One region of the Brenneria uluponensis genome, then DNA from elsewhere that is predicted to be linked to it. Evidence: predicted binding sites of a transcription regulator. Region 1 holds the regulator's gene; the other holds the start of a gene.

What was found. The regulator sigma-54, encoded in region 1, starts transcription at its own class of promoters, with help from an activator protein. The targets are predictions, from matches to a motif close to GTTGGCACANNTTTCGCTNT.
Region 2: glnK (P-II family nitrogen regulator) is a predicted target of sigma-54. The motif match lies at 5,690-5,709, and genes of this name have one in related genera.

The regions. Positions count from the first base shown of each region.
Region 1 covers NZ_CP135917.1:4,572,327-4,588,170, forward strand. The annotation lists gene mlaE (lipid asymmetry maintenance ABC transporter permease subunit MlaE) at 1-90, opposite strand, end outside; gene mlaF (phospholipid ABC transporter ATP-binding protein MlaF) at 98-910, opposite strand; gene RS889_RS21330 (calcium/sodium antiporter) at 1,195-2,157, shown strand; gene kdsD (arabinose-5-phosphate isomerase KdsD) at 2,190-3,176, shown strand; gene kdsC (3-deoxy-manno-octulosonate-8-phosphatase KdsC) at 3,244-3,810, shown strand; gene lptC (LPS export ABC transporter periplasmic protein LptC) at 3,807-4,376, shown strand; gene lptA (lipopolysaccharide ABC transporter substrate-binding protein LptA) at 4,354-4,932, shown strand; gene lptB (LPS export ABC transporter ATP-binding protein) at 4,936-5,661, shown strand; gene rpoN (RNA polymerase factor sigma-54) at 5,703-7,136, shown strand; gene hpf (ribosome hibernation promoting factor) at 7,160-7,447, shown strand; gene ptsN (PTS IIA-like nitrogen regulatory protein PtsN) at 7,546-8,019, shown strand; gene rapZ (RNase adapter RapZ) at 8,213-9,067, shown strand; gene npr (PTS phosphocarrier protein NPr) at 9,064-9,336, shown strand; gene rnk (nucleoside diphosphate kinase regulator) at 9,510-9,920, shown strand; gene pmbA (metalloprotease PmbA) at 9,985-11,325, opposite strand; gene yjgA (ribosome biogenesis factor YjgA) at 11,515-12,069, shown strand; gene trpS (tryptophan--tRNA ligase) at 12,160-13,164, opposite strand; gene RS889_RS21405 (phosphoglycolate phosphatase) at 13,161-13,865, opposite strand; gene rpe (ribulose-phosphate 3-epimerase) at 13,858-14,535, opposite strand; gene dam (adenine-specific DNA-methyltransferase) at 14,667-15,482, opposite strand; gene RS889_RS21420 (SPOR domain-containing protein) at 15,561-15,844, opposite strand, start outside.
Region 2 covers NZ_CP135917.1:3,606,802-3,622,645, reverse strand. The annotation lists gene queC (7-cyano-7-deazaguanine synthase QueC) at 1-71, opposite strand, end outside; gene RS889_RS16875 (PLP-dependent cysteine synthase family protein) at 200-1,264, opposite strand; gene RS889_RS16870 (Lrp/AsnC family transcriptional regulator) at 1,382-1,843, shown strand; gene RS889_RS16865 (SmdA family multidrug ABC transporter permease/ATP-binding protein) at 1,927-3,696, shown strand; gene RS889_RS16860 (SmdB family multidrug efflux ABC transporter permease/ATP-binding protein) at 3,689-5,473, shown strand; gene glnK (P-II family nitrogen regulator) at 5,777-6,115, shown strand; gene amtB (ammonium transporter AmtB) at 6,157-7,443, shown strand; gene tesB (acyl-CoA thioesterase II) at 7,524-8,387, opposite strand; gene RS889_RS16840 (MGMT family protein) at 8,743-9,063, opposite strand; RNA gene ffs (signal recognition particle sRNA small type) at 9,218-9,314, shown strand; gene RS889_RS16830 (HHA domain-containing protein) at 9,670-9,873, opposite strand; gene tomB (Hha toxicity modulator TomB) at 9,927-10,295, opposite strand; gene RS889_RS16820 (efflux RND transporter permease subunit) at 11,529-14,669, opposite strand; gene RS889_RS16815 (efflux RND transporter periplasmic adaptor subunit) at 14,686-15,844, opposite strand, start outside.

The sequences.
Region 1 (15,844 bases):
CGCATTGAAAAGCACCAGCCCCGCGCGACCAAAAGAAGCGCATACGCTGATACCGAGGCGTCCTAACGACGCGACTGCCTGAAGTAGCATGAATTATTTAACTCCCAGAGCCTAGTAACTCAAGTTGGTAATCACCAGCCGGGTAACGGAACGGTACCGGCCCGTCAGCAATGCCATCCAAGAACTGGCGCACACGAGGATCTTCATTTACTTGCAACTCCTCCGGTGTGCCTTTAGCGATTACGCGCTGGTCGGCGATAATATAAGCGTAATCAGCAATACTCAGTACCTCATGGACATCGTGAGATACCACGATAAAGGTCGCTCCCAGCGCATGATTCAACTCACTAATGAGCTTGACTAAAACCCCCATGGTTATGGGGTCCTGACCACCGAAAGGCTCATCAAACATGATCAGTTGAGGATCCAGGGCAATTGAGCGTGCTAACGCAGCACGTCGCGCCATCCCCCCGGAAAGCTCCGAAGGCATAAGTTGTGCGGCACCACGCAATCCCACCGCTTCCAACTTCATCATTACCGTACTGTGAAGCAATGGTTCCGGTAACCGGCTGTGCTCACGTAACGGCCAGGCAACATTATCAAACACGTTCAGATCGGTAAACAATGCCCCAGACTGAAATAACATGCTCATTTTCTTACGGGATTCATATAATCCGGAACGAGAAAGCGTCGGAATATTTTTCCCATCAAACCAGATGTCCCCGCTGTCTGGCTGAAGTTGACCACCAATCAACCGCAGCAACGTCGTTTTCCCAATCCCCGACGGCCCCATAATGGCCGTCACTTTTCTTTTCGGTACATCCAGCGAGATGTCAGTAAATATCGAACGCTCTCCACGTCGGAAATTGAGCCCGCGAATTTCAACCAGGTTAATCGCCTCATGGTTCATTATTTATTTCCTTCCCGACCGCCAGTAAGGGCGTTGTCATTAATATTAACGTGTACTTATGCCATTTTGTTCGCACTTAAGGTAAGCACAAATGACAATCACGGTACTGTGACAAAAACACGTCGTCAATTCGTGACCAAAGTTGCCATTGGTTTTACTTTTTCGCCCTACACAGTCAGAATTAGCACCAATGGTAAAAACACGATTTTCTGTTCACTATTCGTCCAAAAATACTGGTTTGTCTACCAATGAACCAGTGATTATACCTGAATAAAGGACGCTGCATGCTTTTTGCAACAGTACTCTTGATCATTGGTTTGATTTTACTGGTTTATGGTGCCGACCGCCTGGTATACGGAGCTGCTGTTCTGGCCCGCTCTTTTGGCATCCCCCCGATGATAATCGGGATAGTGATTGTCGGTATGGGGACATCGCTACCGGAACTCACCGTTTCGGTGACTGCGGCTTTGAATAATCAAATAGATATGGCAGTGGGGAATGTGCTGGGCTCCAATATCACCAATATCTTGCTAATTCTGGGCAGCGTGGCACTTATCCGGCCGCTGACGTTTCAATCTGTTCTATCGCGTCGTGAGATCCCTCTAATGCTGTTGGTCACGCTGCTTTGTGGTTTTCTGTTGCATGATAGCTTTCTGAGTCGGATGGATGGAATAATTCTGCTGTTGATTGCTGGTCTGTGCATTCTGCTGATGCTGAAAATGGCCCATAACAATCAGCGACAAGAAATGGATAGCTTCACTCGTGAACAGATAGCCGAATTACCCCAAGAGAGTAATTACACTGTGGCGCTGCTATGGTTGATACTGGGGTTGATTATCCTGCCGATGGCGGCCCGGATGGTGATTGATAATGCCACAGTCATCGCCCGCTATTATAACATCAGTGAACTTACCATCGGTCTGACGGTATTGGCTATCGGTACCAGCCTGCCAGAACTGGCGACGGCTATCGTCGGAACATTAAAAAAAGAAGATGACATCGCATTGGGTAACCTGATCGGCTCCAATATCTTTAATATTGTGATTGTCCTGGGGGTACCCGCGTTACTTTCACCTGGTGCACTTAACCCGCTCGCGTTTGAGCGCGACTACTGGATCATGTTAGGGGTCAGTGTATTACTGGCGGCGCTCTGTCTCCGCCGGAAACAGTGCATCGGTCAAGGCGCGGGGGCACTCTTGCTGTGTGCCTTCATCGCTTATATCTCGGTGCTGTTCTTTCTTCCATAATCAGAGTATCAGCAACGCAGGATTTTTACCGCATGTTACATTATGAGCTACAACCCGGTTTCGATTTCCAACAAGCAGGCAAGCAGGTTCTGAACATTGAACGCGAAAGTCTGGCCCAGTTAGGTCAATACATTGATGACAACTTTTCCCGTGCCTGTGAGAGGATTTTTCATTGCCAAGGCAAAGTTGTGGTAATGGGCATGGGCAAGTCCGGACATATCGGTTGTAAAATGGCAGCGACCTTTGCCAGCACCGGTACGCCCGCATTCTTTGTCCATCCCGGTGAAGCCAGCCACGGTGATTTGGGGATGATTACCACGCAGGATGTAATAGTTGCCATCTCCAACTCCGGTGAATCCCATGAAATTCTGTCACTGATTCCAGTGCTGAAACGCCTACAGATCTGCCTTATATGTATGACAGGCAACCCGGAAAGCACAATGGGCAAGGCCGCCGATATTCATCTGTGTGTACACGTTCCACAAGAGGCCTGTCCGCTTGGCCTGGCACCGACGTCCAGCACGACTGCGACACTGGTTATGGGGGATGCGATAGCCGTAGCGTTATTACAGGCCCGTGGTTTCACCGCCGAAGATTTTGCCTTGTCACACCCAGGAGGGGCTCTGGGCCGCAAACTTTTGCTGCGTGTTAACGATATTATGCATTCTGGTGATGAAGTGCCGTGTGTGAACCGTGATGCTTCCCTACGAGATGCGCTATTGGAAATTACCCGTAAAAATCTTGGCATGACAGTAATTTGCAGCGATGGCTGGAAAATTGAAGGGATCTTTACTGATGGTGACCTGCGCCGTATTTTTGATATGAACATTGATTTAAACAGTGCTCGTATCGCGGATGTCATGACTCGTGGCGGAATACGGGTCACGTCCCAAATGCTGGCCGTAGATGCCCTTAACCTGATGCAATCACGCCATATAACTTCACTACTGGTGGCAGATGATGACCGTCTGCTCGGAATCGTTCATATGCACGACATGCTGCGGGCTGGTGTGGTTTAATCTGTCAACACTGCGGTCATGATATTGCATAACCATAAGCCTCTGCTAAAACCAAGGATAAGCGTGAATGAGTGAAACCGGGACGCAAACCGACACTTGCTACGGGCCTGTCGACTCGCGGGTACTGGCCAAGGCCCGAGATATTCGTTTGTTAATCTGCGATGTCGACGGTGTACTCTCCGATGGCCTGATCTACATGGGGAACCAGGGAGAAGAACTTAAGGCATTTCATGTGAGAGATGGCTATGGCATCCGCTGTCTGCTGACTTCCGGCATAGATATTGCGATTATTACAGGTCGTTCAGCACAACTACTGGTAGATCGCTGTATAACATTAGGGATTACTCACCTTTATCAGGGCCAGTCTGATAAGCTTTTAGCCTTCCAAAAGCTGTTGGGTGAGCTGTCTTTGACAGCGGACCAGGTTGCTTATATCGGCGATGATTTAATCGACTGGCCGGTGATGGCCCAAGTAGGGCTGAGTGTAGCCGTTGCAGACGCCCATCCATTATTGCTGCCAACGGCGGATTACATTACACGTATTTCTGGAGGCCATGGTGCTGTGCGTGAAATTTGCGATCTTATTCTGTTGGCTCAAGATAAGCTGGAGCATGCCAAAGGGCTGTCGATATGAGTAAAACGAAAGGTTGGCTGACTATTCTGCTGGCATTGATCGCACTGATCCTGCTCGGTTTGAATTTAACCAATAACAAGACAACATCGAACCCAGTGGTCACAACAAGTAACGCCCCTGATTATACGACCAAAGAAACAGTGACCGTAGTTTATGACCCAGCAGGGAAATTAAATTACAAACTGGTAGCAAGTGAAGCCGAATTTTTCAATACCGATCAGGTGAGTTGGTTTACCCTGCCCGTTGCCACCTTGTTTAATGAGCAGGGCGTGGCCACCTGGTCAGTGCGCTCTGATCGCGCCAAACTGACAAAAGATAAAATGCTCTATTTGTATGGTCATGTTGAAGTAAACAGCCTTACCGCAGAGTCGCAACTGAAGCGCATTAAGACGGACAATGCCCAGATAAACCTGATAACTCAAGATGTCTCATCAGATGATGAAGTCACACTGTACGGTACCGGCTTTACTTCCAACGGATTAAGAATGCGCGGCAATCTGCGCGACAAAACTGCCGAGTTGATCGAAAAGGTAAAAACCTCCTATGAAATCCCACAAAACAAATAATCTGATACGTAGTACCTTGCTCGCCAGCTCTCTGTTTGCCGTTAGCATTCCGGCACTGGCATTAACCAGCGATACCGAGCAACCAATACATATCGATTCAGACCAGCAATCCCTTGATATGCAGAGTAATGTTGCCACTTTTACTGGCAACGTTATCGTCACCCAAGGCTCCATCATAGTTCATGCAGATAAAGTCGTGGTTACCCGCCCTCAGGGGAAACAAGGCCATGAAATTATTGAAGGCTATGGTAATCCCGCCACATTTTATCAGATGCAGGACAATGGCAAACCTGTAAAAGGTCATGCGCAAAAATTGCGCTATGAGCTGGATAAGGATTTTGTCATCCTGACGGGCAACGCCTATCTGGAACAGTTGGACAGCAACATAAAAGGCGACCGTATTACCTATCTGGTAAAACAACAACAGATGGAAGCATTCAGTGACAAAGGAAAACGAGTAACTACGGTATTGGTGCCCTCTCAACTTCAGGATAAAGGCGACCAAAGTAAATCGCAGAGCAAGTCACCCAAAACGCAACAGCGAGTGGCACAGTAACCTATGGCTACATTAATTGCAGAAAATCTGGCCAAAGCATACAAAGGCCGCAAAGTAGTGGAAGATGTCAGTCTCACCGTCAACTCCGGTGAAATTGTTGGTCTGCTCGGTCCCAATGGCGCAGGTAAAACTACGACGTTTTATATGGTGGTGGGAATAGTGCAGTGCGACGAAGGCCGTATCATTATTGATGATAATGACATCACTTTACTGCCTTTGCATGACCGTGCGCACCGCGGTATTGGTTACCTGCCTCAGGAAGCATCCATTTTTCGTCGTTTGAGTGTCTATGACAACCTGATGGCTGTACTGCAAATCCGCAAGGATCTGACGACAGAACAGCAGGAAGATCGCGCAAATGAGCTAATGGAGGAGTTTCATATTGTTCACTTGCGCGATAGTCTGGGACAATCGCTCTCGGGTGGTGAACGTCGACGGGTAGAGATAGCCCGGGCGCTGGCTGCCAACCCGAAGTTCATCCTGCTGGATGAACCTTTCGCCGGGGTAGATCCTATTTCGGTGATTGATATTAAAAAGATCATTGAACACCTGCGCGACAGTGGCTTAGGCGTACTGATCACCGATCATAACGTTCGTGAAACGTTAGACGTTTGTGAACGCGCTTACATCGTTAGCCAGGGTCACCTTATTGCCCACGGCTCACCGATGGATATACTGGCCAACGAGCAAGTAAAACGAGTCTATTTGGGTGAAGGATTTCGACTCTAATAACGTCGTTTTTTAATTATATAAGGAAGTTAGCGCTATTTATGAAGCAAGGTTTGCAACTCAGGCTTAGCCAACAATTGGCCATGACACCACAACTGCAACAGGCAATTCGTCTGCTGCAGTTGTCCACGCTTGAACTCCAGCAAGAGATCCAACAGGCGCTGGAAAGCAATCCATTGTTAGAACAGGCTGATACGCATGAAGAAGTAGACACCGTAGAAAACACCGACAGTGAAGCATTAGATACACGGGAAGCGCTGGAACAGAAAGATATGCCAGATGAACTGCCGCTGGATGCCGCCTGGGATGAAATTTATACTGCCGGAACCCCTTCAGGTACCAGCACTGACTACCGCGATGACGAACTGCCAGTCTACCAGGGAGAAACCACCCAAACCTTGCAGGACTACCTGATGTGGCAGGTGGAACTGACACCGTTTTCTGATACTGATGCGGCTATTGCCACATCAATAGTGGATGCGGTTGACAACACTGGCTATCTGACCGTATCGCTGGATGAAATCCGTGAGAGCATCGGTGACGATAATGTCACGATGGAAGAAGTGGAAGCAGTACTCAAGCGGGTACAGCATTTTGACCCGATTGGTGTTGCCGCTCGCGATCTGCGAGACTGCCTGCTAGTACAACTTTCGCAATTTGCGCCGGATACGCCCTGGCTGTCAGAGGCTAAACTGATTGTCAGTGAGTTTCTGGATCTGCTGGCAAACCATGATTTTCGTGCCTTGATTCGTTCCAGTCGTCTGAAAGAAGATGTACTGAAAGAAGCTCTGGCATTAATTCAATCCCTTGACCCGCGCCCTGGTCAATCAATTAACACTGGTGAATCAGAATATGTGATTCCCGATGTTCTGACTCATAAGGTACAAGATCGCTGGATAGTCGAACTGAACACAGACAGTGTTCCCAGGTTACAGATCAACCAGCAATATGCGGCGATGGGCAACAGTGTGCGCAGTGACAGTGACGGCCAGTTTATCCGTAGTCACCTGCAGGAAGCCCGCTGGCTAATCAAAAGTCTGGAGAGTCGCAACGAAACCTTGTTAAAGGTCACTCGCTGTATCGTCGAGCAGCAACTGGCATTTTTTGAACAGGGCGAAGAGTTTATGAAACCCATGGTGCTAGCGGATATCGCCCAGGCTGTGGATATGCATGAGTCCACTATTTCCCGCGTGACTACGCAGAAATTTCTGCATAGCCCACGAGGTATTTTCGAACTGAAATATTTCTTCTCCAGCCATGTGAATACAGACAGTGGTGGCGAAGCGTCATCCACCGCTATTCGTGCGCTGGTCAAGAAACTGATCGCTGCGGAAAACCCCGCGAAGCCATTGAGTGACAGTAAACTAACCACTTTGCTCTCTGAACAGGGAATCATTGTGGCTCGGAGAACTGTTGCAAAGTACCGAGAGTCTCTATCTATCCCGCCGTCAAATCAGCGTAAGCAGCTGGTCTGACCCTAATTGAGAAGGAAGATGATATGCAGCTCAACATTACCGGACACCACGTCGAAATAACTGATGCCTTGCGCGATTTTGTCAATACAAAATTCGCAAAACTTGAACAATACTTTGATCGTATAAATCAGGTGTACGTGGTACTTAAAGTGGAAAAGATCCAGCAGATTGCGGATGCTACAATCCACGTTAACGGCGGTGAGCTGCACGCTACATCAGAAGCGGATGATATGTATGCTGCCATCGATCTTTTGATCGATAAACTGGCGCGACAGTTAAACAAACATAAGGATAAACTGAAACAACACTGATTTTTTCATCGCCTTCAGGCGCAGGGACAGCAATCAGCCTACTGTTAAACAGTAGGCTGATTATCTGAGGCACAAAAGTGTCGTTAAGTGAAAACGAAATGAACAACGATCCCGTTATGCAACTCAGCGCAGTGCTCCGTAAAGAGTGCACCCGTAGTGCTGTCCACTGCCAGAGTAAGAAACGTGCCCTGGAAATCATCAGTGAACTGGCGGCTCAACAGCTCAATCTGCCCTCGCAGATTATCTTCGAAGCGATCCTGACACGGGAGCGCATGGGCAGTACAGGTATCGGCAACGGCATTGCGATTCCCCACGGGAAACTGGAAGATGAAAATACACTGGGTGCAGTTGGTGTGTTTATCCAGCTAGAGCAGCCCATTGCCTTTGATGCCATCGATAACCAACCTGTAGATTTACTTTTTGCCTTGCTGGTTCCCGCGGAACAATGTAAAACCCATTTACATACGTTATCCCTCATTGCCAAACGGCTCGCCGATAAAACAATATGTCGGCGTCTGCGTGCGGCACAAAGTGATGATGAGCTGTACCAGATTATGACCGAGGCCGAATAATGTGGCACAGTTACTGGCAACACCGTGGCGCAAATCGATAGACATACCATAAAAATTCAACGGTGTCAGACCTTTGCCTGACAACAGCCCGGGGTTGCGAAATTAACCATAGATTCCGGCGTCGCCGGGCTACTAACGGAAACTAACTGTGGCGGTGGATCTTCATCATCTGCTGCCAGGGGGGAATCTTCAGATGGTGCTGATGATTGTCAGTGGTCGGTCAGGTTCGGGAAAATCCGTAGCCCTGCGCGCACTGGAAGACATGGGCTTCTACTGCGTAGATAACCTACCGGTGGTTCTACTACCGGACCTCGCCAACACGCTAGCAGAGCGTAACATCTCTGCAGCCGTCAGCATTGACGTGCGCAACATGCCTGAATCGCCGGAAATACTGGAACAAGCCATCACGCAGTTGCCAAAAAGTTTTTCGCCTCAATTACTGTTTCTGGATGCTGATCGCAACACGCTGATCCGCCGTTACAGTGATACTCGTCGTCTTCATCCACTCTCCAGCAAGAATCTGTCCCTGGAAAGCGCCATTGATGAGGAAAACGATTTGCTCGAACCTCTGCGTTCCCGTGCCGACCTTATCATTGACACGTCAGAAATGTCGGTACATGAACTGGCCGAGATGTTACGTACCCGTTTGCTAGGTAAACGGGAACGTGAGCTGACAATGGTATTTGAATCATTCGGTTATAAACACGGTATTCCTATTGATGCCGACTATGTTTTTGACGTTCGTTTTTTGCCTAATCCCCACTGGGACCCAAAACTACGCCCAATGACCGGGTTGGATAAACCGGTAGCCGCATTTTTGGATCGTCATACTGAAGTTCATAACTTCATCTATCAAACCCGTAGCTACCTGGAGTTATGGCTGCCGATGCTGGAAACCAATAATCGTAGCTATCTAACGGTGGCGATTGGTTGTACGGGTGGTAAGCATCGCTCTGTCTACATTGCGGAACAATTGGCCGATTATTTTCGTTCCCGTGGTAAAAATGTACAGTCACGTCATCGTACGTTGGAAAAGCGAAAATCATGACCGTAAAACAAACCGTTGAAGTCAAAAACCGCCTTGGAATGCATGCTCGACCAGCCATGAAATTATTTGAACTGGTACAAAGCTTTGAGGCTGAAGTTCTTTTACGTAATGATAGTGGTGTAGAGGCTGAAGCCAGCAGCGTCATTGCCATGCTAATGTTGGATTCAGCCAAAGGGCGCTATATTGAGATTGAAGTCAGCGGTTCGGATGAAGAACAGGCTTTGGCGTCGGTTATTGAACTGTTTGAAGCCGGATTTGACGAGGATTAATTTATCCTTCATCAGGATCACCGTCCATCACCATCTTCGTGATCCCGATCTCTTCCTTTCACTCCCATAAGAACCTACTATCATTTAAAGCATGTCCTTTTTATACACCCCCGCCCCTCTTGGCGCGGGGGTGTTGCTTTTATGTTGTAATCATATGAAAACCGGAGAGGAGTATGACAAAACCAAACCTGACAATCAGCGAACTGGATGCCGAACGCCTCGACACATTGCTGGAGAACCCCGCTTTCGCGAACACAGCTACGGCTCTGGCACTGAACGAAGAGTTAGATCGTGCGGAAATCCTGCCGCAAACAGAGATACCCGCAGATGTGGTAACCATGAATAGCCGGATCCGATTTCGCGATCTGAAGACACAAGAAGAACATATACGGACATTGGTTTATCCGTCAGCAGTAAAAGATAGTCAAGAGCAGCTTTCCGTTATGGCACCACTAGGCGCAGCCTTACTCGGCATGCATGTGGGCAGCACCATAGACTGGAAATTGCCAAATGGAGAAGAGGCGCACATTACCGTGCTGGAACTGTTGTATCAACCAGAAGCGGCTAGCGAATATCATCGCTGATAATTCAAGTTAGTATTATTGGATGGACGATCCCCGCACTATGGGGATCGTCAGGCGTCGTCGTTTATGCTCCGGCAATTTTCATGGCGGGTAACAACACTGAGCCACATTGGATATTACTGCGGTTTTCTATATCATCACCCGTGGTAACGATGTTACGCAGCATATCTTTCAGGTTCCCGGCAATGGTAATTTCACTCACCGGATACTGGATTTCCCCATTTTCGATCCAGAAACCTGCCGCGCCACGGGAATAGTCGCCGGTGACCGCACTGACGCCATGTCCCATCAACTCAGTCACCAACAGACCTTTACCCATTTGTTTGAGCATACCGTTGAAATCCAGCCCTTGTCCGGCAATATGCCAGTTATGAATACCACCAGCGTGTCCGGTACTCTTCATACCCAGTTTACGAGCGGAATAACTGGTTAACAGCCAGGTCTGCAGGACACCATCCTTCACAATTTCCCGTTGCTGGGTACGAACACCTTCACCATCAAACGGTGAAGACGCCAGCCCTTTACGCAGGTGTGGGAACTCTTCGATAGTCAGCCACTCAGGCAGAATTTGCTGCCCAAGTTTATCCAGCAGGAAGGTTGACTTACGGTATACACTGCCACCACTGATAGCCCCCACCAAATGACCAAATAGTCCGGTAGCCACCTCAGCGGCAAACATCACTGGTGCTTCCATGGTTGATAATTTATGCGGATCCAACCGTGCCAATGTGCGTCTGGCACACTCTTCACCCACCCACTCAGGTGTCTTTAAATCATCCAGAGAACGCCCAATGGTATAAGCGTAATCACGCTCCATATCACCATTATGCTCAGCAATGACACAGCTGGACATCGAATGCCGGCTTGAGCAGTAACTTTGCAACATACCGTGGCTGTTGCCGAACACCTTGATGCCATAATGGCTGTTGAAGCTACCGCCTTCCGTATTCGTGATACGTTTGTCGGCTTTCAGTGCCACTTGCTCAGCACGAGCTGCCAGCTCAATACCACGCTCAGCATCCAGTTCTGCCGGGTGAAACAAATCCAGATCCGGAGCATCAAACGCCAACAAATCTTTATCCGCCGGGCCAGTGCAGGGATCGACCGAGGTATAACGGGCAATATCCAACGCCGCTTTTACTGTGCGGGCGATAGCATCCGGACTAAGATCCGTGGATGAGGCACTGCCTTTACGCTGCTGGTAATACACGGTAATACCCAGTGCTCCATCGCTGTTGAATTCGACATTTTCAACTTCACCATAACGGGTACTAACACCGATTCCTGTTGTTTTTGTCACTGCGACTTCTGCCGCATCAGAGCCAACGCACGCCAACTCCAACGCCTGTGCCACCGCTTGTTCCAACGTTTTCCGTTGTTCTGCAACCTGAGTGATTATTGTCATCGATCTGCCATAATGAGTGAGAAAATATTCAGATAAATGATGCTACGAATTCCGTGTGAACGCTATTCGTCACCACACATCCGCATAAAAAGATGTAGCATAATGCTTTTGAGTCTAACAGGATCTGCAGACAATTTCGCAGAAAGCCCATAACCTGATAGGATCAGCCTCTTTTTTAGGGAGTCAACCATGAACAAACATCCCGAAGACTGGCTGGATGACGTTCCAGACAACAGCCAAGACGACGACGATGATGATGAAATTATCTGGGTCAGTAAAAGCGAAATAAAGCGTGATGCCGAAGCCTTGAAAGATCTGGGTGCCGAATTGGTAGAACTGGGTAAAAACGCGCTGGACCGCATTCCGCTGGATGAAGATCTGCGAGCAGCGATTGAACTCGCGCAACGGATAAAAAAAGAAGGCCGCCGTCGCCAGCTCCAGTTGATCGGTAAAATGCTGCGTGCCCGTGATCCAGAGCCGATCAAAGCCGCCCTGGATAAACTGAAAAACCGTCATAATCAGCAGATTGTGCTATTTCATAAGCTGGAACAACTGCGTGATAGACTAATAGAGAATGGAGACGATGCTATTCCAGATATTCTGACACGCTATCCACAAGCCGACCGTCAGCAATTACGTTCTCTGGCAAGGAACGCGCAAAAAGAGAAAACTGATAACAAGCCGCCAAAATCAGCCCGCCAGATTTTTCAGTACCTGCGTGAACTGGCTGAATCAAACGAATAACAATGCCAGTAATGAGAAAATTATTCCTGATATAGCCGACTCAGCCCCGAAACCGGGGCTGTTGTCCGATATCAATCTGACCAACCGGCATTACGGACGAGCAACGAACCCAATAGCTTCATATACCTTCGTCAGCGTTTCCTGTGCACGGATACTCGCTTTTTGCGCACCGTCACGCATTACCTGTTGCAGAAAAACCTCATCATTACGGAAATGATGATAGCGTTCCTGTAATTCACTTAACATTCCTGAGACGGCATCAGCTACAGCACCTTTCAGGTGACCATACATCTGGCCTTCAAATTCCGTCTCCAGTTCAGGGATCGCTTTACCCGTTACCGCAGACAGAATATCCAGCAGATTGGAAACCCCAGGTTTGTTCTCCAGATCGTAGCGCACCACTGGCGGCTCGTCGGAATCAGTCATCGCTCGTTTGATTTTCTTCACCACTGATTTTGGATCTTCCAGCAATCCAATCACATTATTGCGGTTCTCATCCGACTTAGACATCTTCCTGGTCGGCTCCAGCAGTGACATCACGCGGGCACCAGATTTAGGGATGAACGGCTCCGGTACGCAAAAGATATCGCCATACAGCGTATTAAACCGCTGGGCGATATCGCGACTCAGTTCCAGATGCTGTTTCTGGTCTTCCCCAACGGGTACCTGATTGGTTTGATACAAGAGAATATCCGCCGCCATTAGTACCGGATAGTCAAACAGGCCGGCATTAATGTTTTCAGCATAACGGGTAGATTTATCCTTAAACTGCGTCATCCGGCTCAACTCACCAAAATAGGTATAACAGTTGAGCACCCAGCTTAACTGAGTATGTTCCGGTACATGAGACTGAACAAAAATGGTGCTCTTCTGTGGGTCAATACCGCAGGCCAGATAAAGTGCCAGTGTATCCAGCGTTGCTTTCCTCAGTTGCTGTGTATCCTGTCGTACCGTAATGGCGTGCAGATCCACAATGCAGTAAACGCAGTCAAAATCATCTTGCATGTTGACCCACTGGCGTAACGCACCCATGTAGTTACCAATGGTCAACTCACCAGACGGCTGTGCGCCGCTAAATACAATGGGCTTACTCATGCTAATGCTTCCTGATTTTTTAAAGATGACGGCCCGACAAGGGGCAATAAATCAGCAAAACGATCCAGAACCACATCAGGGTGGCTAAGTGCTATCGCTTCACCATAGTTATATCCATAGGTCATACCGACACACGGGCAGCCGGCAGCCTGGGATGCTTGTATATCATTGCGTGAATCACCGACAAACAACAGCTCATTTACCCGTAACCCCAATTTCCCCAATACCAGATATAACGGTGCAGGATGCGGTTTCTTCTGTACCACATCATCACCACCGATAATCAATGGGAAATAGTCACCGATACCGAGAGAATCCAACAGCGGGGCCACAAAAGGCGTAGGTTTATTCGTGACTACCGCCATCGGGAAACCACGCGCCACCAACTGGGCCAATGTCTCTTTGACCTGTGGGAATAGCGTGCTGCCGCTGTCTATCGTTTGGGCATAATACTTGTCGAATAACATCCGTGTATCACGAATCTGTTGCGGTAGCGGCGCGACACCAGCCCAACGTAGTGCACGTTCAACAAGGACATCCGCACCATTGCCAATCCAGGTGGACACGCGTGTTTCACCCGCCACAGGTAATGATTGTTCCTGCAATGCCAGATCAATGGCCTGAGCCAGTCCCGGAGCACTGTTTACCAACGTACCATCAAGATCAAACGCCAGCCCGCGGATAGAGGTAAACTCAATCATGCGCGACCTTTGCCAGTTCCTTACGCATCTGATCAATAACCACACGGTAGTCTGGCTGATTGAATATTGCCGAACCAGCAACAAACATATCTGCGCCCGCTGCTGCAATTTCACCAATCTTGTCCGCTTTGACGCCGCCATCGACCTCCAGGCGGATATCATAGCCACTGTCATCGATCAGTTTGCGTACCTGACGCAATTTATCCAGTGTCGCAGGGATAAACGACTGGCCGCCAAAACCGGGGTTAACGGACATCAGCAGGATGACATCCAGCTTATCCATCACATAATCCAGGTAACTAAGTGACGTAGCAGGATTAAAAACCAGACCGGCTTTGCAGCCATGTTCCTTAATCAATTGCAGGGTACGATCGATATGTTCAGAAGCTTCAGGATGGAAAGTGATAAAACTGGCCCCCGCTTCGGCAAAGTCCGGAATCAGCCGATCAACGGGCTTTACCATTAGATGAACATCAATCGGCGCGGTAATCCCGTAACTACGCAGCGATTTAAGCACCATCGGGCCAATCGTCAGATTGGGAACATAGTGGTTATCCATCACGTCAAAGTGAACCACATCTGCTCCTGCCGACAGTACCTTCGCAGTATCTTCACCTAGCCTGGCAAAGTCAGCCGATAATATAGACGGGGCGATTAAAAACGGTTTCATTCGCTTCTCCAAACCATCAAGTCTGTATTCTACTGCCGGGACTAATCACGTAACGATCTTTCCGGTCAGCTACTGTGCGGAAACAATACTCTTTTCCAGTCAATCACATCTTTAATACTACTACGACCGACTCAGCGATATAAAGCCAGTAACTCGTTAACCTTGCTGCGTCCTGAAATATTGCGGCTGATAGTACGACGAGCCATAACCACATACAACGATGATGCCCCTTGATACCATTCTCGTGTAAGTAATGTGTCATGGTTGGATATCAGCACTGGTATATTGTTTTCCACAGATAGTTGATAAGCCAACTGCGCCAGATTCTGCTGATCATTATTATTAAAATTACTGGTGTGGTAGGCCGTGAAATTTGCCGTTGCCGACAAAGGTGCATAAGGTGGATCACAATAGACAACCGAGCCACGCTCAGCTTGAGTCAAGGTCTGATGATAATGTTCACAAACAAAGATGGCATTTTTTGCCTTTTGTGCAAACCAGTGTAATTCTTCTTCCGGGAAATAAGGCTTTTTATAACGGCCAAACGGCACGTTAAATTCACCACGCATGTTGTAACGGCATAACCCGTTGTAACAATGACGATTAAGATAGAGAAACAATAATGCTCGTCGATAGGCATCCGTACAGAGATTGAACTCACTTCGCAATACGTAAAATACTTCGGAAGTATTCATTTCATCAGTAAATAATTTGCGAGAATCTCGGATAAAATCATCAGTATTGGTTTTAACGATATTATAGAGATTAATGAGATCACTATTAATATCTGCCAGTATATAATTATCGTACTCCGTATTGAGAAATACCGAACCTGCACCAACAAAAGGCTCAATTAAGCGATCTCCCGCTGGTAGATATCGGCGAATTTCCTCTACCAGCGGATATTTCCCACCAGCCCATTTTAAGAAAGCGCGGTTTTTCTTCATGCCGTCGTTAGCTACTCATACGTTACAGAGCCACGGATTGTACTCTGTTTCAGACCGCACATCAGGGCTTAATTAGTATTACTTACTCAAGTCTTGCTTCACCTGACGGATCGGCTTAACCCATGGTTTTTTTGCCTGGACATCTGCAGGCAAAGACACAACAGCACGCCTGGCATCGCCAGAAGATGCATAAACACCATTGACCAACACATACCAAGGCTGTCCATCACGCTTGGTTTTATACACCCAATAGTTAGTCAACTTCTGCGCCCTGGCGTAGGCTTTCAACGAATTCTCGTGGGAAGCGCCACTCAATTGCAGTGTAAAATAACTAGCTGGTGCGTTTTTGATGGCGACGCCCA
Region 2 (15,844 bases), 970 kb from region 1:
TGCTTCAGTGCCTGTATCAGGCAGGTCGTGGAATCCTGTCCACCACTAAAAACAACAACTGCGCTTTTCATTCTGATTCACCTTACCGGGGATGAGTCTCCATGCTGTTATATAACATCGGTCATATAACTTCACGTATCATAGAAAAAGATATGGTACCTGAAAAATCTCCCGCTGTTCAGCGAAGGATTCCAGGGGATCAAACCGGCGTGCATTCATCATTGGTTTTTTCTGCTAATTGTTGGAAATAAGGTGCAATATCGCCGATGTTCTCCGCTACCCAGTAAGGGTTGTAGTAGGTATCCAGATAACGCTCACCACTGTCACACAGTAGGGTAACGATAGAACCCCCGCGTCCTTCGTCTACCATTCTTTTAGCCAGTTGTAACATCCCCCAGACATTGGTTCCGGTGGACGGACCGACTTTGCGGCCCAGAATACTTTCCAGCCAGTAAATAGTGGCAATGCTGGCAACATCGGGTACTTTGATCATTTCATCAATAACGCTTGGGATGAACGACGGCTCCGCACGTGGACGACCAATTCCTTCAATACGGCTGCTATACTGACCGGTAATCATGGGATCTTTATGCTGATAACAGTCATAAAATACCGAGTTTTCCGGATCTACGACGACCAGTTGTGTATCCAGTCCCTTGTAGCGAATGTAACGTCCTAATGTGGCCGAGGTACCCCCAGTGCCGGCGCTCATAACCAGATAATCGGGTACTGGAAATGGTTCACGGGACATTTGCCGGTAAATGCTATCGGCGATGTTATTGTTACCACGCCAATCGGTTGCCCGTTCTGCATAGGTGAACTGGTCCATGTAATGACCATTCAGGTCTCGGGCGAGTTGTTCTGAAACCGCGTAAATCTGTCTGGACTGTTCGACAAAATGGCAACTGCCACCATAAAACGCAATTTGTTCCACCTTGCGTTTTGCGGTACATGCAGGCATGACGGCAATAAACGGTAACCCTAACAGGCGGGCAAAATAGGCCTCTGAAACAGCGGTACTGCCTGAAGATGCCTCAATGATCGGGGTGTTTTCTTTTATCCAGCCGTTGCTTAAGCCGTAGAGGAACAGTGAGCGAGCCAACCGATGTTTCAGGCTGCCGCTGGGATGGGTGCTCTCATCTTTTAAATAAAAATAAATACCGGGATAGTTTGATAATGTCACACGGATCAAATGGGTATCTGCCGAACGTTGATAGTCTGCTTCAATGGTGCTGATGGCTTCTTTTATCCAGGTGTTGGTCATAATGAAAAACTCTGTTGGCAACGATAGCAGTAGCGTAACGGTTACTCAGGAAAAAAAGATTGCCTTTTTCACTGTATATGTACTAAATAGGAGAAATATTTTCTATTAGGTGACGGAATGTTAGATAAAACTGACCGTACTTTACTCTCGTTGTTGCAACAAGACTGCACCTTGTCATTGCAAGTGCTGGCAGATGCGGTGAATCTGACGTCGACACCTTGCTGGAAACGCCTTAAGCGTCTTGATGAAGATGGGTACATCCGGGCGCGTGTGGCATTGCTGGATAGCGATCGACTTGGATTGGTGTTGACGGCATTTGTCTTGCTGAAAACTCAGCAGCATAACAGTTCCTGGTATCGTGAGTTCACCAGTTTTGTTTCGGATATGCCAGAAGTTTTGGCATTTTACAGAATGGCTGGCGAGTATGATTATCTGATGCAGGTTCAGGTAGCTGATATGAAGAGCTATGATAATTTTTACAAGCGGCTGGTTAATGGTATTCCCGGTCTGGTGGATGTAACTTCCAGTTTTGCCATGGAACGTATAAAACATACTACCGCTTTGCCGCTTCAGATATAAAATCTATCAGTCATCAGCTTTATGTATAATATTTCTGTTCAGTATAACAACGACGCTTGCTTAGCAACTGGAATTAAGACTGCGTGAGACTTTTTACTCAACTTGGATGGTATTTTCGCCGCGAATGGAAACGATATTTGAGCGCGGTAATACTGTTAATCATTATTGCCATTCTGCAATTATTGCCACCTAAAGTAGTTGGAATTATTGTTGATGGCGTTACTCAAAATACCATGTCTGCTGCAGCTATCACTCGGTGGATTGGTATTCTTCTGCTTACGGCAATTGTTATTTACCTGCTCCGGTACTTATGGAGCGTGTTGTTGTTTAGTGCGTCCTACCAGTTGGCGGTAGAACTGCGCAAAGATTTTTATTGCCAGTTAAGTCGCCAGAATCCCGCTTTTTATTTGCATCACCGTACAGGTGATTTGATTGCCCGCGCCACCAATGATGTGGATCGTGTAGTGTTTGCTGCGGGTGAAGGTGTCTTGATGCTGGTTGATTCACTGGTGATGGGATGTGCAGTTCTGGTTGTAATGTGTACTCAGATCAGTTGGCAACTGACGTTATTGGCATTAGTACCAATGCCGATAATGGCAATGGTAATCAAGTATTATGGTACGCAGCTCCACCAGCGTTTTAGAGCGGCGCAGGCGGCGTTCTCCTCATTGAACGATCAAACGCAGGAAAGCCTGACCAGTATCCGAATGATTAAAGCTTTTGGTCTGGAAGATTATCAGTCACATCGCTTTGCTCTGGTTGCTGCGGATGCGGGGGAAAAAAATATCCATGTTGCCCGCGTTGATGCCCGCTTTGACCCCACTATTTATATTGCGGTTGGTTTTTCAAACTTGCTGGCTATCGGTGGGGGGAGTTGGCTCGTGATTAATGGTTCGTTGACGCTAGGGCTATTAACCAGCTTTGTGATGTATTTAGGACTGATGATTTGGCCGATGTTGGCACTGGCCTGGATGTTCAATATCGTTGAGCGAGGTAGCGCAGCGTACAGCCGTATACGACAGTTACTCGCGGAGGAGCCGGTTGTTGCAGATGGTAACTGCTCACTTCCCGCAAGCGCAGGAACCTTGGTGGTGGATATTCAATCATTCCATTATCCCGACCATACTCAATCGGTGCTTAACCACGTTAGTTTTACCTTGAAACCAGGCGATGTTCTGGGATTATGTGGTCAGACCGGTTCAGGGAAAAGTACCTTACTGTCGTTAATTTTGCGTTATTTCGATGTTGAGCAGGGCGAAATTCATTATCACCAGACGCCATTACGTCAGATATCGCTGGATGACTTGCGTCATCGCTTTGCTGTTGTCGGACAAACGCCCTTTCTGTTCTCTGATACAGTCGCGAATAATATTGCATTGGGAAGACCGGGTGCTACTCAGCAGCAAATCGAAGAGGCAGCTCGTTTAGCCAGTGTACATGACGATATTTTACGTTTACCTCAAGGATATCAGACTGAAGTCGGAGACAAGGGGGTGATGTTGTCTGGGGGGCAAAAGCAGCGTATTGCCATCGCCCGTGCCTTGTTGCTAAAAGCTGAGATATTGGTGCTGGATGATGCGTTGTCAGCTATTGATGGTCGTACTGAGCATCGCATTTTGCACAACCTTCGCCAGTGGGGTGAAAAACGAACGTTAATTATCAGTGCTCATCGGCTTTCAGCATTGACCAATGCCGATGAAATTTTAGTTCTTCAGCAGGGAAGTATTGTGCAACGAGGAAATCATCAGGCGCTATCACAGCAGGCAGGTTGGTATCGGGATATGTATCGTTATCAGCAATTGGAAGCGGCGTTGGACGACTTACCTGTTGATGGGGAAAGGAAAGATGGATAATTCCCATCCATTATGGCCGACGCTGAAACGGTTGCTTGCGTATGGTTCTCCATGGCGTAAGCCACTAGCGCAAGGTGTGTTGATGTTATGGATTGCTGCTGCGGCTGAAGTCACCGGACCAGCATTAGTCAGTTATTTCATTGACCAACTGGTAGCGAAAGGGAAGTTCCCGCTGTTGATAGTCACGGGCTTGACCGTGGCTTATGTGCTTTTGCAGGTGTTGGCTGCAACATTGCACTATTTTCAGGCCATCGTGTTCAACCGTGTTTCGGTTGGCGTGGTGCAGCAGTTGCGAATTGATGTTATGGATGCTGCGTTGCGCCAGCCGCTGTCTACATTTGATACACAACCTGTTGGGCAACTGATTTCCCGTGTCACCAATGATACTGAAGTGGTAAAAGATCTTTATGTGATGGTGGTTTCCACCGTATTACGCAGTGCTGCTTTGATTGGTGCAATGCTGGTGGCAATGTTCAGCCTGGATTGGCGTATGGCTTTAGTGGTTTTAGCTATTTTCCCGGCAGTTATCATTGTGATGATAATTTATCAACGCTACAGCACGCCGATCGTTCGTCGGATGCGCAGCTATCTGGCAGATATTAATGACGGCTTTAATGAAGTTATTAATGGTATGAATGTCATCCAGCAATTCCGTCAGCAAATCCGTTTCGGTGAAAAGCTGAATGCTGCAAGTCAGTTACATTATCAGACACGTGTGCAAACACTGAGGTTGAACGGCTTTTTGTTGCGTCCACTGATGAGCCTGTTTTCAGCGCTGGTGCTATGTGGTCTATTGATCCAGTTTGGTTTCAGTTCCATCGGCTCTGTTGGCGTCGGGGTTCTGTATGCTTTTGTTAACTATCTGGGGCGTTTGAATGAACCATTGATAGAACTGACGACGCAACAATCTATGTTGCAGCAGGCTGTAGTGGCGGGTGAGCGAATTTTTGAACTGATGGATGGTGCTCAGCAGCAGTACGGTAGCGATCAACAGATGCTCACCAGCGGGCGTATTGATATTGATGATGTCACATTTTCCTACCATGCAGGGAAACCGGTATTACAACATATCTCTTTTACCGTACCCGAACGCGGCTTTGTTGCATTGGTCGGGCATACTGGTAGCGGTAAAAGTACATTGGCAAATTTGCTGATGGGATATTACCCGCTTGATAGTGGGGAGATTCGTCTTGACGGCCGACCATTGTCAACACTGTCTCATCAGGTTTTGCGCCATAATGTGGCTATGGTACAGCAGGATCCGGTGGTGTTGGCGGATTCAATGTACGCTAACGTGGCATTAGGGCGTGCTATCAGTGAAGAAAAAGTCTGGGCAGCACTGGAAGCTGTTCAGCTTGCCGAACTGGTTCGCCGAATGCCGGAAGGTATTCATAGTCGTATTGGAGAGCAGGGCAATAACCTTTCTGTGGGACAGAAACAGTTATTGGCGTTAGCCCGAGTGTTGGTGCAAGCGCCAAAGATCCTGATCCTTGATGAAGCCACGGCTAATATTGATTCCGGGACGGAGCAGGCTGTTCAACAGGCACTAAAGCTTATCCGCGAACAAATCACACTGATTGTGATTGCACATCGGCTATCGACCATTGTAGATGCAGATAGCATCCTGGTGCTCCATCATGGAAAGATGGCAGAGCAGGGTACACATGAACAGTTACTTACCCTTCAGGGTCGCTATTATCAAATGTATCAACTGCAATTGGCGGGAAAAGAGCTCACAGCCACGGAACGACATGAGACTATTACCGAGCTCTCTTGAGTCCCTGTAGTATTTCTTCAGTGCAAAGACACGCACCATAAATTAGCAGCTGTTTCTTTTTTGCCTCCTTAAGATGCACTGCAATTAAGCGTATTGCACCAAAATAGTGCTACCGAAATGTACTATATTCTTCTCTAGTGCTCATATTATAAACCATCATCTGTTTGTTAACGTGAGCCTGTCATGTTTTACCGCTTTGATTAAGATAAATCATTTTATGGCACACCATTTGCTTTATTGGTGGCGTATACACATTTGATAGTGACGGGCGAAGGCCTGGACTTAATGGTTAGGGAGATGAGGATGAAACTGGTTACTGTAGTGATTAAACCGTTCAAGCTGGAAGATGTACGTGAGGCTTTATCTTCTGTGGGCATCCAGGGGCTTACCGTCACTGAGGTGAAAGGGTTCGGACGTCAAAAAGGGCATGCGGAGCTGTATCGTGGTGCAGAGTACAGTGTTAACTTTTTACCGAAAGTGAAAATCGATATTGCTATTGCTGACGATCAGCTTGATGAGGTCATTGATGTGATCAGTAAAGCGGCTTATACCGGAAAAATTGGCGACGGTAAGATTTTCGTCGCTGAATTACAGCGTGTTATCCGCATCCGTACCGGCGAAACTGACGAAGCCGCACTATAACAACTACCTGATTTGGTTTTATGAATAGGGATGAGTGAAAAATGAAGAAACTTTCTTTCTCGTTGAGCCTCGGTGTGGCAGCCATGCTCCCCACATGGGCGATGGCAGATACAGTTGCTATTGATAAAGCGGATAACGCTTTTATGATGATCTGTACCGCTCTGGTACTTTTCATGACTATACCTGGTATTGCATTGTTTTACGGTGGTTTAAACCGTTCTAAAAACGTGTTATCCATGCTGACTCAAGTCATGGTGTCGTTTGCTTTAGTTTGTATCCTGTGGGTAGTTTATGGATATAGTATTGCATTTAGTTCCGGCAATGCGTTTTTCGGTAGTCTGACTAACTTTATGCTGAATGGCATTAATATTAACTCGCAGAGCGGGACGTTCTACCAGTTTATTCACGTCGCTTACCAGGCTTCGTTTGCCTGTATTACTGTTGGTCTGGTTATTGGTGCTATTGCAGAACGTATCCGTTTCTCTGCTGTGCTGATTTTCGTTGCGATTTGGTTCACGCTGTCTTACCTGCCGATGACACATATGGTCTGGGGGGGTGGTTATCTGGCGGCTGATGGTGCACTGGATTTTGCCGGTGGTACGGTGGTGCATATTAATTCTGCTGTTGCTGGCCTGGTTGGCGCATTGTTGTTGGGTAAACGTGTTGGATTTGGTAAAGAAGCATTTAAACCACACAACTTGCCAATGGTATGTATCGGTTGCGCTATTTTGTACATTGGTTGGTTTGGTTTTAACGCCGGTTCGGCCAGCGGTGCCAACAATATCGCTGCACTGGCATTCTTGACCACTGTGATTGCAACAGCGGCCGCTATTCTGGCATGGGTGTTTGGTGAGTGGGTCGCTCGAGGCAAACCTTCTTTGCTGGGCGCTTGCTCTGGTTGTATCGCCGGTCTGGTGGCTATCACGCCTGCTGCAGGTACTGTTGGTATCGGCGGTGCAATGATTATCGGTCTGGCTGGAGGTTTCGCTGGTCTGTGGGGCGTAACGGTATTGAAGAGATGGTTACGTGTCGATGATCCGTGTGATGTGTTCGGTGTCCATGGCGTCTGTGGTATTGTCGGTTGCATCCTGACTGGTGTATTCACTTCTGCCTCACTGGGTGGTACGGGCTATGCTGAAGGTGTGACCATGACTCATCAGGTGTGGGTGCAGCTATTCAGCGTCGTCGTTTGTATTGTATGGTCTGGCGTCGCCGCATTTATTTCTTTCAAAGTTGCGGATATGGCTGTTGGATTGCGCGTACCGGAAGAACAGGAACGCGAAGGTCTGGATGTGAACAGCCATGGTGAGAATGCATACAACCAGTAATCGTTAATTATCCCAAGGCGTGTGACTTCACGCCTTTGCCATTAAACCACCTCTAGTAGGTGGTTTTTTATGTCTGAATTTCAAACACTATGACGGCGTATTACACCTTCCTGAACGCTGGAGGCAACCAAGACACCATCACGGGAGTAAAACTGTCCGCGGACGAATCCTCTGGACCCAGAAGCAGAAGTGCTTTCTACCGAATAAAGCAGCCAATCATCTAAGCGAAAAGGGCGATGGAACCACATTGAATGGTCAATGGTAGCGACTTGCATTCCCGGTTCCAGAAACCCAACACCGTGAGGCTGTAATGCCGTCAATAAGAAGTTACAATCTGACGTGTAGCCCAACAGATACTGGTGTGTCCGTTCATCGTCCGGCATGTCGCCATTGGCTTTGCACCATACATTCCTGAATGGTTTCTCTACTTCGCCTTTGAAAGGGCTGTGAAATTTTACCGGACGTATCTCAATGGGCCTTTCGCGAGTAAACTTGTCGCTGAATTGTTCAGGTAACAGATGCGATATGCTTCGTATAATCTCTTGTTCGGAAAGTAGCCCCTCTGGTAGTGGGACCTGAGGCATGACATTTTGGTGTTCGAATCCGACCTCTCTGTTTTGGAAAGAGGCAGTCATATAAAAAATAGGCCTTCCATTCTGGATGGCGCGAATACGTCTGGTACTGAAACTGTTTCCATCACGTAGTTTTTCTACGTCATAAATGATCGGTTTCTGACTATTTCCAGGCAATAAAAAGTAGCAGTGAAAGGAGTGAACGAATCGTTCAATAGGAACTGTCTGTTTCGCAGCTGAAAGTGCCTGTCCTACAACTTGTCCTCCAAATACTTGCCGTAATCCAAGATCCTCACTTTGTCCGCGAAATAGCCCCTCTTCAAGTTTCTCCAAATTAAGCAGATTAAGCAGGTTCTGCAATGCCTGACTCATAGTTTTATCCTTATTAATAATATGTCTATAAAAAAGAAAATTGACTGGAATAGTAGCTATAAGAGAGTTCCACATGAGGAGATTATAATCAGACAATAAGAAAAAGAGACCTGCCACATGAAATTATGATCTACATTGGGCGTTATCACATTTTCAATTATACTCACTGGGGAGGGGAACTGTCGTTATGATAGGGGCCTCAACCCACAGGGCCTGTATCGCAAGGCCTGCTCCAACTAAACCTCTGGCAATACGGATGCATAACCTATAATAATTCTTTGCATGATCTGTTTATTTAACTTCAGCGTAATAACCTTGAGTCACGACTCTGATGGTGCATCACTCTGAAAGAAATCTAGGATGTGTACTGCCAACGGAAGAGATGTAAATTTATTTTGTTTGTTTCATCAAATTGGATCCCTTCAGCTACAAGGGCGTTTTTTTGTCGCAGATAGTCGTTACCTATCAACGATATTTCCCCTTTACGATTAATAACCCGGTGCCATGGTAGCTTGGTGCATTCAGGGAGGTTTTTCAATATTCCACCAACCTGACGAGCTGCTCGTGGGGAGCCTGCCAAACATGCAATATCTCCGTAGGTGGCAATCTTTCCATAGGGAATGGCCGAAACAATATGAAAAACGCGCTGACGAAAATTATCCTTATTGTTAGGCATTGTAAGTCTCATACTGATTTAGATGATAAAACAGGAAGTATAATACGAGTAATGAGTAAGAAAACAGCGATTAGATGATGTAGGCTTGCAATTACATAATCCATCACAGATAATGCCCTCCGCTTTACACTAGTTGAGCTGTCAATGGGGGCTCTGTCGGTTCTCCCGCAACACTACTCTGTGAATTCGGTCAGGTCCGGAAGGAAGCAGCCGCAGCAGACGATGTGTGTGCCGGGATGTAGCTGGCAGGGCCCCCACCATTTCTGCAATATCAATTCAGCTTTTCTCCGTTCGTGATTAACGACAGTGGTTCTTTAATCGTTATTCAGTCGTAAATGGTTTCTGGTACTCTTATCACATAAGATAAAAAAACAAGATTTTTATTTATCAATGCTGTTGATAGGATGCTTTTGACAAAAAAGAAGTGATTATATTGTCTGTATTGGTTAAGTCATAATTTAAAAGTAGAACAGTACATTATCAATTCTCCCATACAGTTTGTTACAACTTTTGCTATAACACTACATAGCCTATAAAAACAAAAGCCGATATTGATACCGGCCCAGTGTATTTAGCGCTGCTAATGTTCTCGCAATTAATTAACAACTAGCGTACGTATTTCCAAACAGCAACAGGAACCTTGTCATAAAGCTTATTCATAGTCAGCTCGGCCAGGCGGTGGTCAGCTGCAGAATAGAACATTTCTAACTCGTCGTTTGAAAGTTCGTACTTGTTTTTTTCAATAACACGTTCAAGTGTGTCGATGGAGGTGCATTTACGTAAACGCATCAAATAATCGATTTTTTTCATAATAACCTTTATGAATTTTCCTGGATTAGAATAAGTATAAGACAAATTATTGCTTAAGTTTTGACTGCCGCACAGATGCTCTTTTCCGAGAACATTCTGAATAATTGTGACCTAGATTTCTGCCATCTACGTAACTCGCCATCATTGATGCCATAGTTACTAAAAAGAATATAGGTATCGTCTAGGTATTTTTCAACCCGCTCGCAAAGTTCTTCGTCGTTCGGGTATTTAATTTTATAGGTGACAATAAATGCAGCTATATGTTCAATAAGTTCATTTAGCTGAAGATTGACAGCCGACGTAGGGTCATTAACCCAGCCATGGCTACTGTCACCTAACGTAGCGATACTTTCATCGCGCAGATTTTCACATAAGAATCTGAGTTGGGCAATATCATAATGTTTAGGTGAGTACTCATCCATTTCAATCCCTCCGTTAAACCGCGATCAGTGTTACTAGGGTTAACACCTGCTAAACAGGTAGAGTGATGAATTGCAGAAGATAGAATGCCCCCTCAGTATGCCTCGAATTACTGGGTGAAGACCAAACAAAGGCGATGAGGTGAATGTTAAAGAATGACCCAACTTCACTATCAAAAATTATTCTGTCTTAACTATAGCAAAAAAATCAGTCTTACTTGTACCTTGGTGTCATTTTTTGTACCTAACATTGCTATCGGGGTTGCCCCATTTTTCCACATTGCAGTATATTAATCGGCCATTGTCTAATTTTATTTACCTTTTTTTACCTTTAATCCGTGATTGGGGACCGGTTATTTGACTGAGCTTATATGTCTGTCTCGCAGATGAGTATCAATAAAAAGTAAAAAATATTTATCCTATTGTTTTATAAATAATTAAAATAAAATCGGAATGCTATACTGGCACCTCTCTTTAATGGTTATCTGCTCAGCTACATTATCACCATTTCTTTTTTCCATCGTATGGTGTGGAATCGAGGGTTTGTTTTACAAATTACACCGCTATGTCTGTATCGTTGGACAGCAATACAATCTTTATGAGGTGTTTAAGCTGCATGGTGTGCGCTTAGTACCTGCATGGATAGTGCTAGAATTTCAAAAGTCAGCCAAAGCATTTCGAGAGCGTCGGTAGCGCTTCCTACCGTGAAATATTATTTCTGTTTTCCCGTAGTAAGGCAAAGGAAATATCAACATTAACATATACTCGTCATCTTTCAAGTTGCAGGTGTGTTGGCTGTGTTCGCTTACCCGAATTCGTTTACCTGAGTACGCTCATTGAGACTCTCTTTTGCCGTCTTCCTGCATCTTGAAATCTATTGGGTATAGATATATATCTTTCCTTTCCGCTTAATGGGTTATGCATTAATCTTCGCTGGACTTACCTGGTAAAAAAATACAATCACTGATGTCATAAAATACCTTTGTACGATAGTTCGTCTGGATGACGGGCTTTATAAAGATGTTAATGGATATGTTATAACATAACCTTCATGTTGCTCTTTTTTCACTGATTGATCAACAATTGGATTTTAAAGTGAAAGAAAACGAAGATGTAGAAATATGGTTTGAAGCTTCAAGGCAAGGGGTGTAGGTGTTTTGGTGGTGAACACTACTTTTAAGTAGCGAATAAAAAAGGCCGCGTCAGCGGCCTTTTAATCACTACTAATAGATATTTTTAATGGTGTTCTATAGATTGATCTGCCGCATCATTATCTTTCTTTTTATCGAAGCGGCGTCGAACGACAACAAAGAATACAGGCACAAAGTAGATGGCGAGTATTGTTGCCGTAATCATCCCCCCCATCACACCGGTGCCGACAGCATTCTGAGCGCCAGAACCAGCCCCCGTGCTGATAGCGAGCGGAAGAACACCGAGAATGAAGGCCAGTGATGTCATCAGAATAGGACGTAGACGCATACGACTGGCATCCAACGTTGCTTCTATTAAACCCTTACCTTCTTTTTGCATCAGATCTTTGGCGAATTCGACGATCAAAATAGCATTCTTCGCTGAAAGCCCGATGGTGGTCAGCAACCCTACCTTAAAGTAAACGTCATTTTCCAAGCCACGCATGCTGGTTGCAATAACCGCACCCAAGACACCAAGAGGAACAACCAGCATAACTGAGAATGGGATAGACCAACTCTCATACAGCGCTGCTAGGCATAAGAACACGACAATGGCTGAAACAACGATCAATGCAGGAGCCTGGTTACCAGCCAAACGTTCCTGATAAGACATCCCGGTCCAGTCAAAGCCAATACCCTTCGGTAATTGCGATGCCAATTTCTCCATCATTGCCATTGCTTCACCAGTACTCTTACCTGGAGTGGCTTCACCCACCAGTTCAACAGAAGGTAAGCCGTTATAGCGTTCCAGACGAGGTGAGGCATATTCCCAATGTGCTGATGAGAATGCGGAGAAAGGGACCATTTGCCCTGATGTGCCACGGACATACCAGTTCTGGATATCTTTGGGCAGCATACGGAAAGGGGCATCAGCCTGAACATAAACTTTTTTCACCCTGCCACGATCGATGAAGTCATTGACGTAACTACCACCCAATGCAGTAGAAAGCGTTGAGTTAATATCAGAAATCGAGACTCCCAATGCCTCTGCTTTCTCCTGGTCGATGTCAATCCGATATTGCGGCGTATCTTCCATGCCATTCGGACGTACGCGTATCAACGTATCAGGATGTTGAGCAATCATTCCCAACAGCTGGTTACGAGCTGCCATCAATTTTTCATGGCCAAGATTACCCTCGTCAATGAGCTCGAAGTCAAATCCGCTGGCAGTGCCTAGCTCAACAATAGCCGGAATATTAAAAGGGATGACCAACGCTTCTTTAATCTGTGAAAGTGCGCCGTAAGCCCTTCCGATAATAGCACTAACTTTATTTTTCGAACCAGGACGTTCCTTCCAGTCTTTCAGGCTGGCAAACGCCAGACCCATGTTTTGGCCTCGACCAGCAAAACCAAAGCCATTAACAGTAAAAACGGAGTTAACGTTATTTTTTTCATGTTCCAGATAGTAATTACTTACTTTGTCGAGAACTTTCTGTGTGCTTTCCTGTGTTGACCCGACAGGTAATTGCACCATGGTCAACAGAACCCCTTGATCTTCTTCTGGTAGGAAAGAGCTTGGTATCCGTGTAAACAGTAGCCCCAAGCCCACCACGATAATCATATAAAGGAGAACATAGCGGCCGGTACTGTGCAATATTCTGGCAACACTGTCAGAATAGTGATTGGTGCTTTTTCCAAATAGCTTATTGAACCAACCAAATAAGCCTCTTTTTTCATCGTGACCATGGGTTGGCTGCAGAATTGTGGCACAAAGCGCAGGGGTTAGAACCAACGCCACTAACACTGAAAGCACCATGGCTGACACGATGGTTACAGAAAACTGTCGATAGATGGCCCCGGTTGAACCGCCAGAGAAAGCCATAGGAACGAATACAGCTGATAGAACAAGCGCGATGCCGACCAATGCCCCCTGAATCTGCCCCATCGATTTACGTGTTGCTTCTTTGGGTGACAGACCTTCTTCGGTCATTATGCGCTCGACGTTTTCCACGACAACAATGGCATCATCTACCAGCAGACCGATGGCTAGCACCATCGCGAACATTGTCAGTGTATTAATCGAATAACCAAACGCAGACAAAATCGCAAAAGTCCCCAACAATACTACCGGCACCGCAATAGTAGGAATCAGTGTTGCACGGAAGTTTTGCAGGAACAGATACATCACCAAAAACACCAGAACGATAGCTTCGATCAGGGTTTTCACTACTTCGTTGATCGAAATCGTAACGAAGGGTGTGGTGTCATAGGGGTAAACTACCTTCATTCCTGCCGGGAATTGTCGTTGCAGTTTTGCTATTTCCGCTTTTACAGCAGTGGCGGTATCTAACGCATTGGCCCCAGTAGCAAGTTTAATACCGAGACCAGAGGCGGGCTGGCCATTGTAGCGTGCGACAGTACTATAACTTTCCCCCCCCAGCTCTACTCTTGCTACGTCTTTAAGACGCACCTGAGAGCCATCCTTATTGACCCTAAGGATTATGTTAGAGAACTGTTCAGGAGAGTTAAGGCGAGTTTGTGCAATAATGGATGCATTCAGTTTTTGCCCTGGAACGGACGGAGCACCACCCAGTTGACCAGCGGCAATCTGGTTGTTTTGCACTGTAATGGCGCTCACCACATCTGATGTGGTGAGCTGATAGTTATTCAGCTTGTTAGGATCGAGCCAGATGCGCATGGCATATTGGGCACCGAACAACTCAGTATCACCTACGCCCATTACACGGCTGATTGGGTCTTTAATAGTGGAGCCTATGTAGTCAGCAATATCCTGCTGAGTCATGTTTTTATCATCACTGATAAAACCGATAACCATCAGAAAGCTGCTGCTGGATTTCTGAACATTCACACCTTGCGCTTGCACTTCCTGAGGAAGCAGCGGCATTGCTAACTGTAACTTATTTTGTACCTGAACCTGAGCAATGTCGGGATTGGTTTTGGCATCAAAGGTCAGAGTAATTTGCGCCGTACCTGACGAGTCACTACTGGAAGACATATACAGCAGATTATCGATGCCATTCATATTCTGTTCGATAACCTGCGTTACACTGTCCTGAAGTGTTTTAGCATCAGCACCTGGATAAGATGCGGTGATTTGTACTGCTGGTGGTGCAATAGTCGGGTACTGCGCAACGGGCAGTTTAACAATTGCCAGCATCCCGGTAAGCATCACCATAATGGCGATTACCCATGCAAAGATGGGGCGATCTATAAAAAACTTAGCCATCGATTACCGGCTCCTGTTAAGACTTAGCGGGTTGTGCCTGAGGTTGTTGGGTATTATCGGAAGTCACTTCCTGGGCTTTTACCTGGATGCCTGGTCTGATTTTTTGCAGGCCAGAAACAATCACGCGATCACCAGATTTAACACCGGATGTCACCAGCCAGTTGTCTCCAATCGCTTGAGCGGCGACAATCGAGCGAACTTCCACTTTATTATCTTTATCCACCACCATTACCGTGGCATCACCGCGTGGTGTTCTGCTTACTCCCTGTTGAGGTACCAGAATGGCGTTGTTGTTTATACCGGAATCTAAACGCGCACGCACAAACATACCTGGCAGCAGGTTATGCTGTGGATTGGGAAATACGGCTCGCAGAGTAATAGAACCGGTGGTTTCATCTACAGTGACATCAGAAAATTCCAGCGTACCTTTTTGGGCATACTCAGTCCCATTTTCCAGTAATAATCGGACGTTGGCTTTCCCATTACTCTGCTCCAGTGTGCCGTCTTCCATCTCTTTTTTTAGACGCAAAAAATCGTTACTGGATTGGGTTACGTCAACATAGATTGGATCAAGCTGCTGAATCGTTGTTAAAGCTGTGGACTGACCGTTGGAAACCAACGCACCTTCAGTGACGGTTGATTTACCAATTCGACCGGAGATCGGCGCGGTCACCCGCGTATAAGCCAGGTTGATCTGTGCTGAATCCAGAGACGCTTTTGCGGCTTCTACTGATGCATCATCCTGACGAGCAGTAGCAACCGCCTGGTCATAATCCTGCTTGCTGATGTAATTGGTACCCAACAAGGGTTTATAGCGCTTAACTGTCAGATGAGCGATTGCTGCGTTAGCCTGGGCCTGAGACAGTAAGGCTTTGGCATTATTGTACTGTGCCTGATAGGTAGCAGGATCAATTTGGTATAACGATGAACCTGCTTTGACATCGCTGCCTTCTACGAAATTTCTTTTCAGGATAATACCGGTTACCTGAGGACGAACTTCTGCAATACGATAAGCGCTCGTGCGCCCAGGGAGTTCTGTTGTGATATTGAGAGGTTGTGCAGCTATCGTGACGATGCCGACCTCAGGAAGGCTTTGATGTGCCCCCTGTTGGTTCCCTTTATTATCACATCCCGTGAGCACTAAGCCGCCAGAAAGCATCAGCACTGCTGCCAGA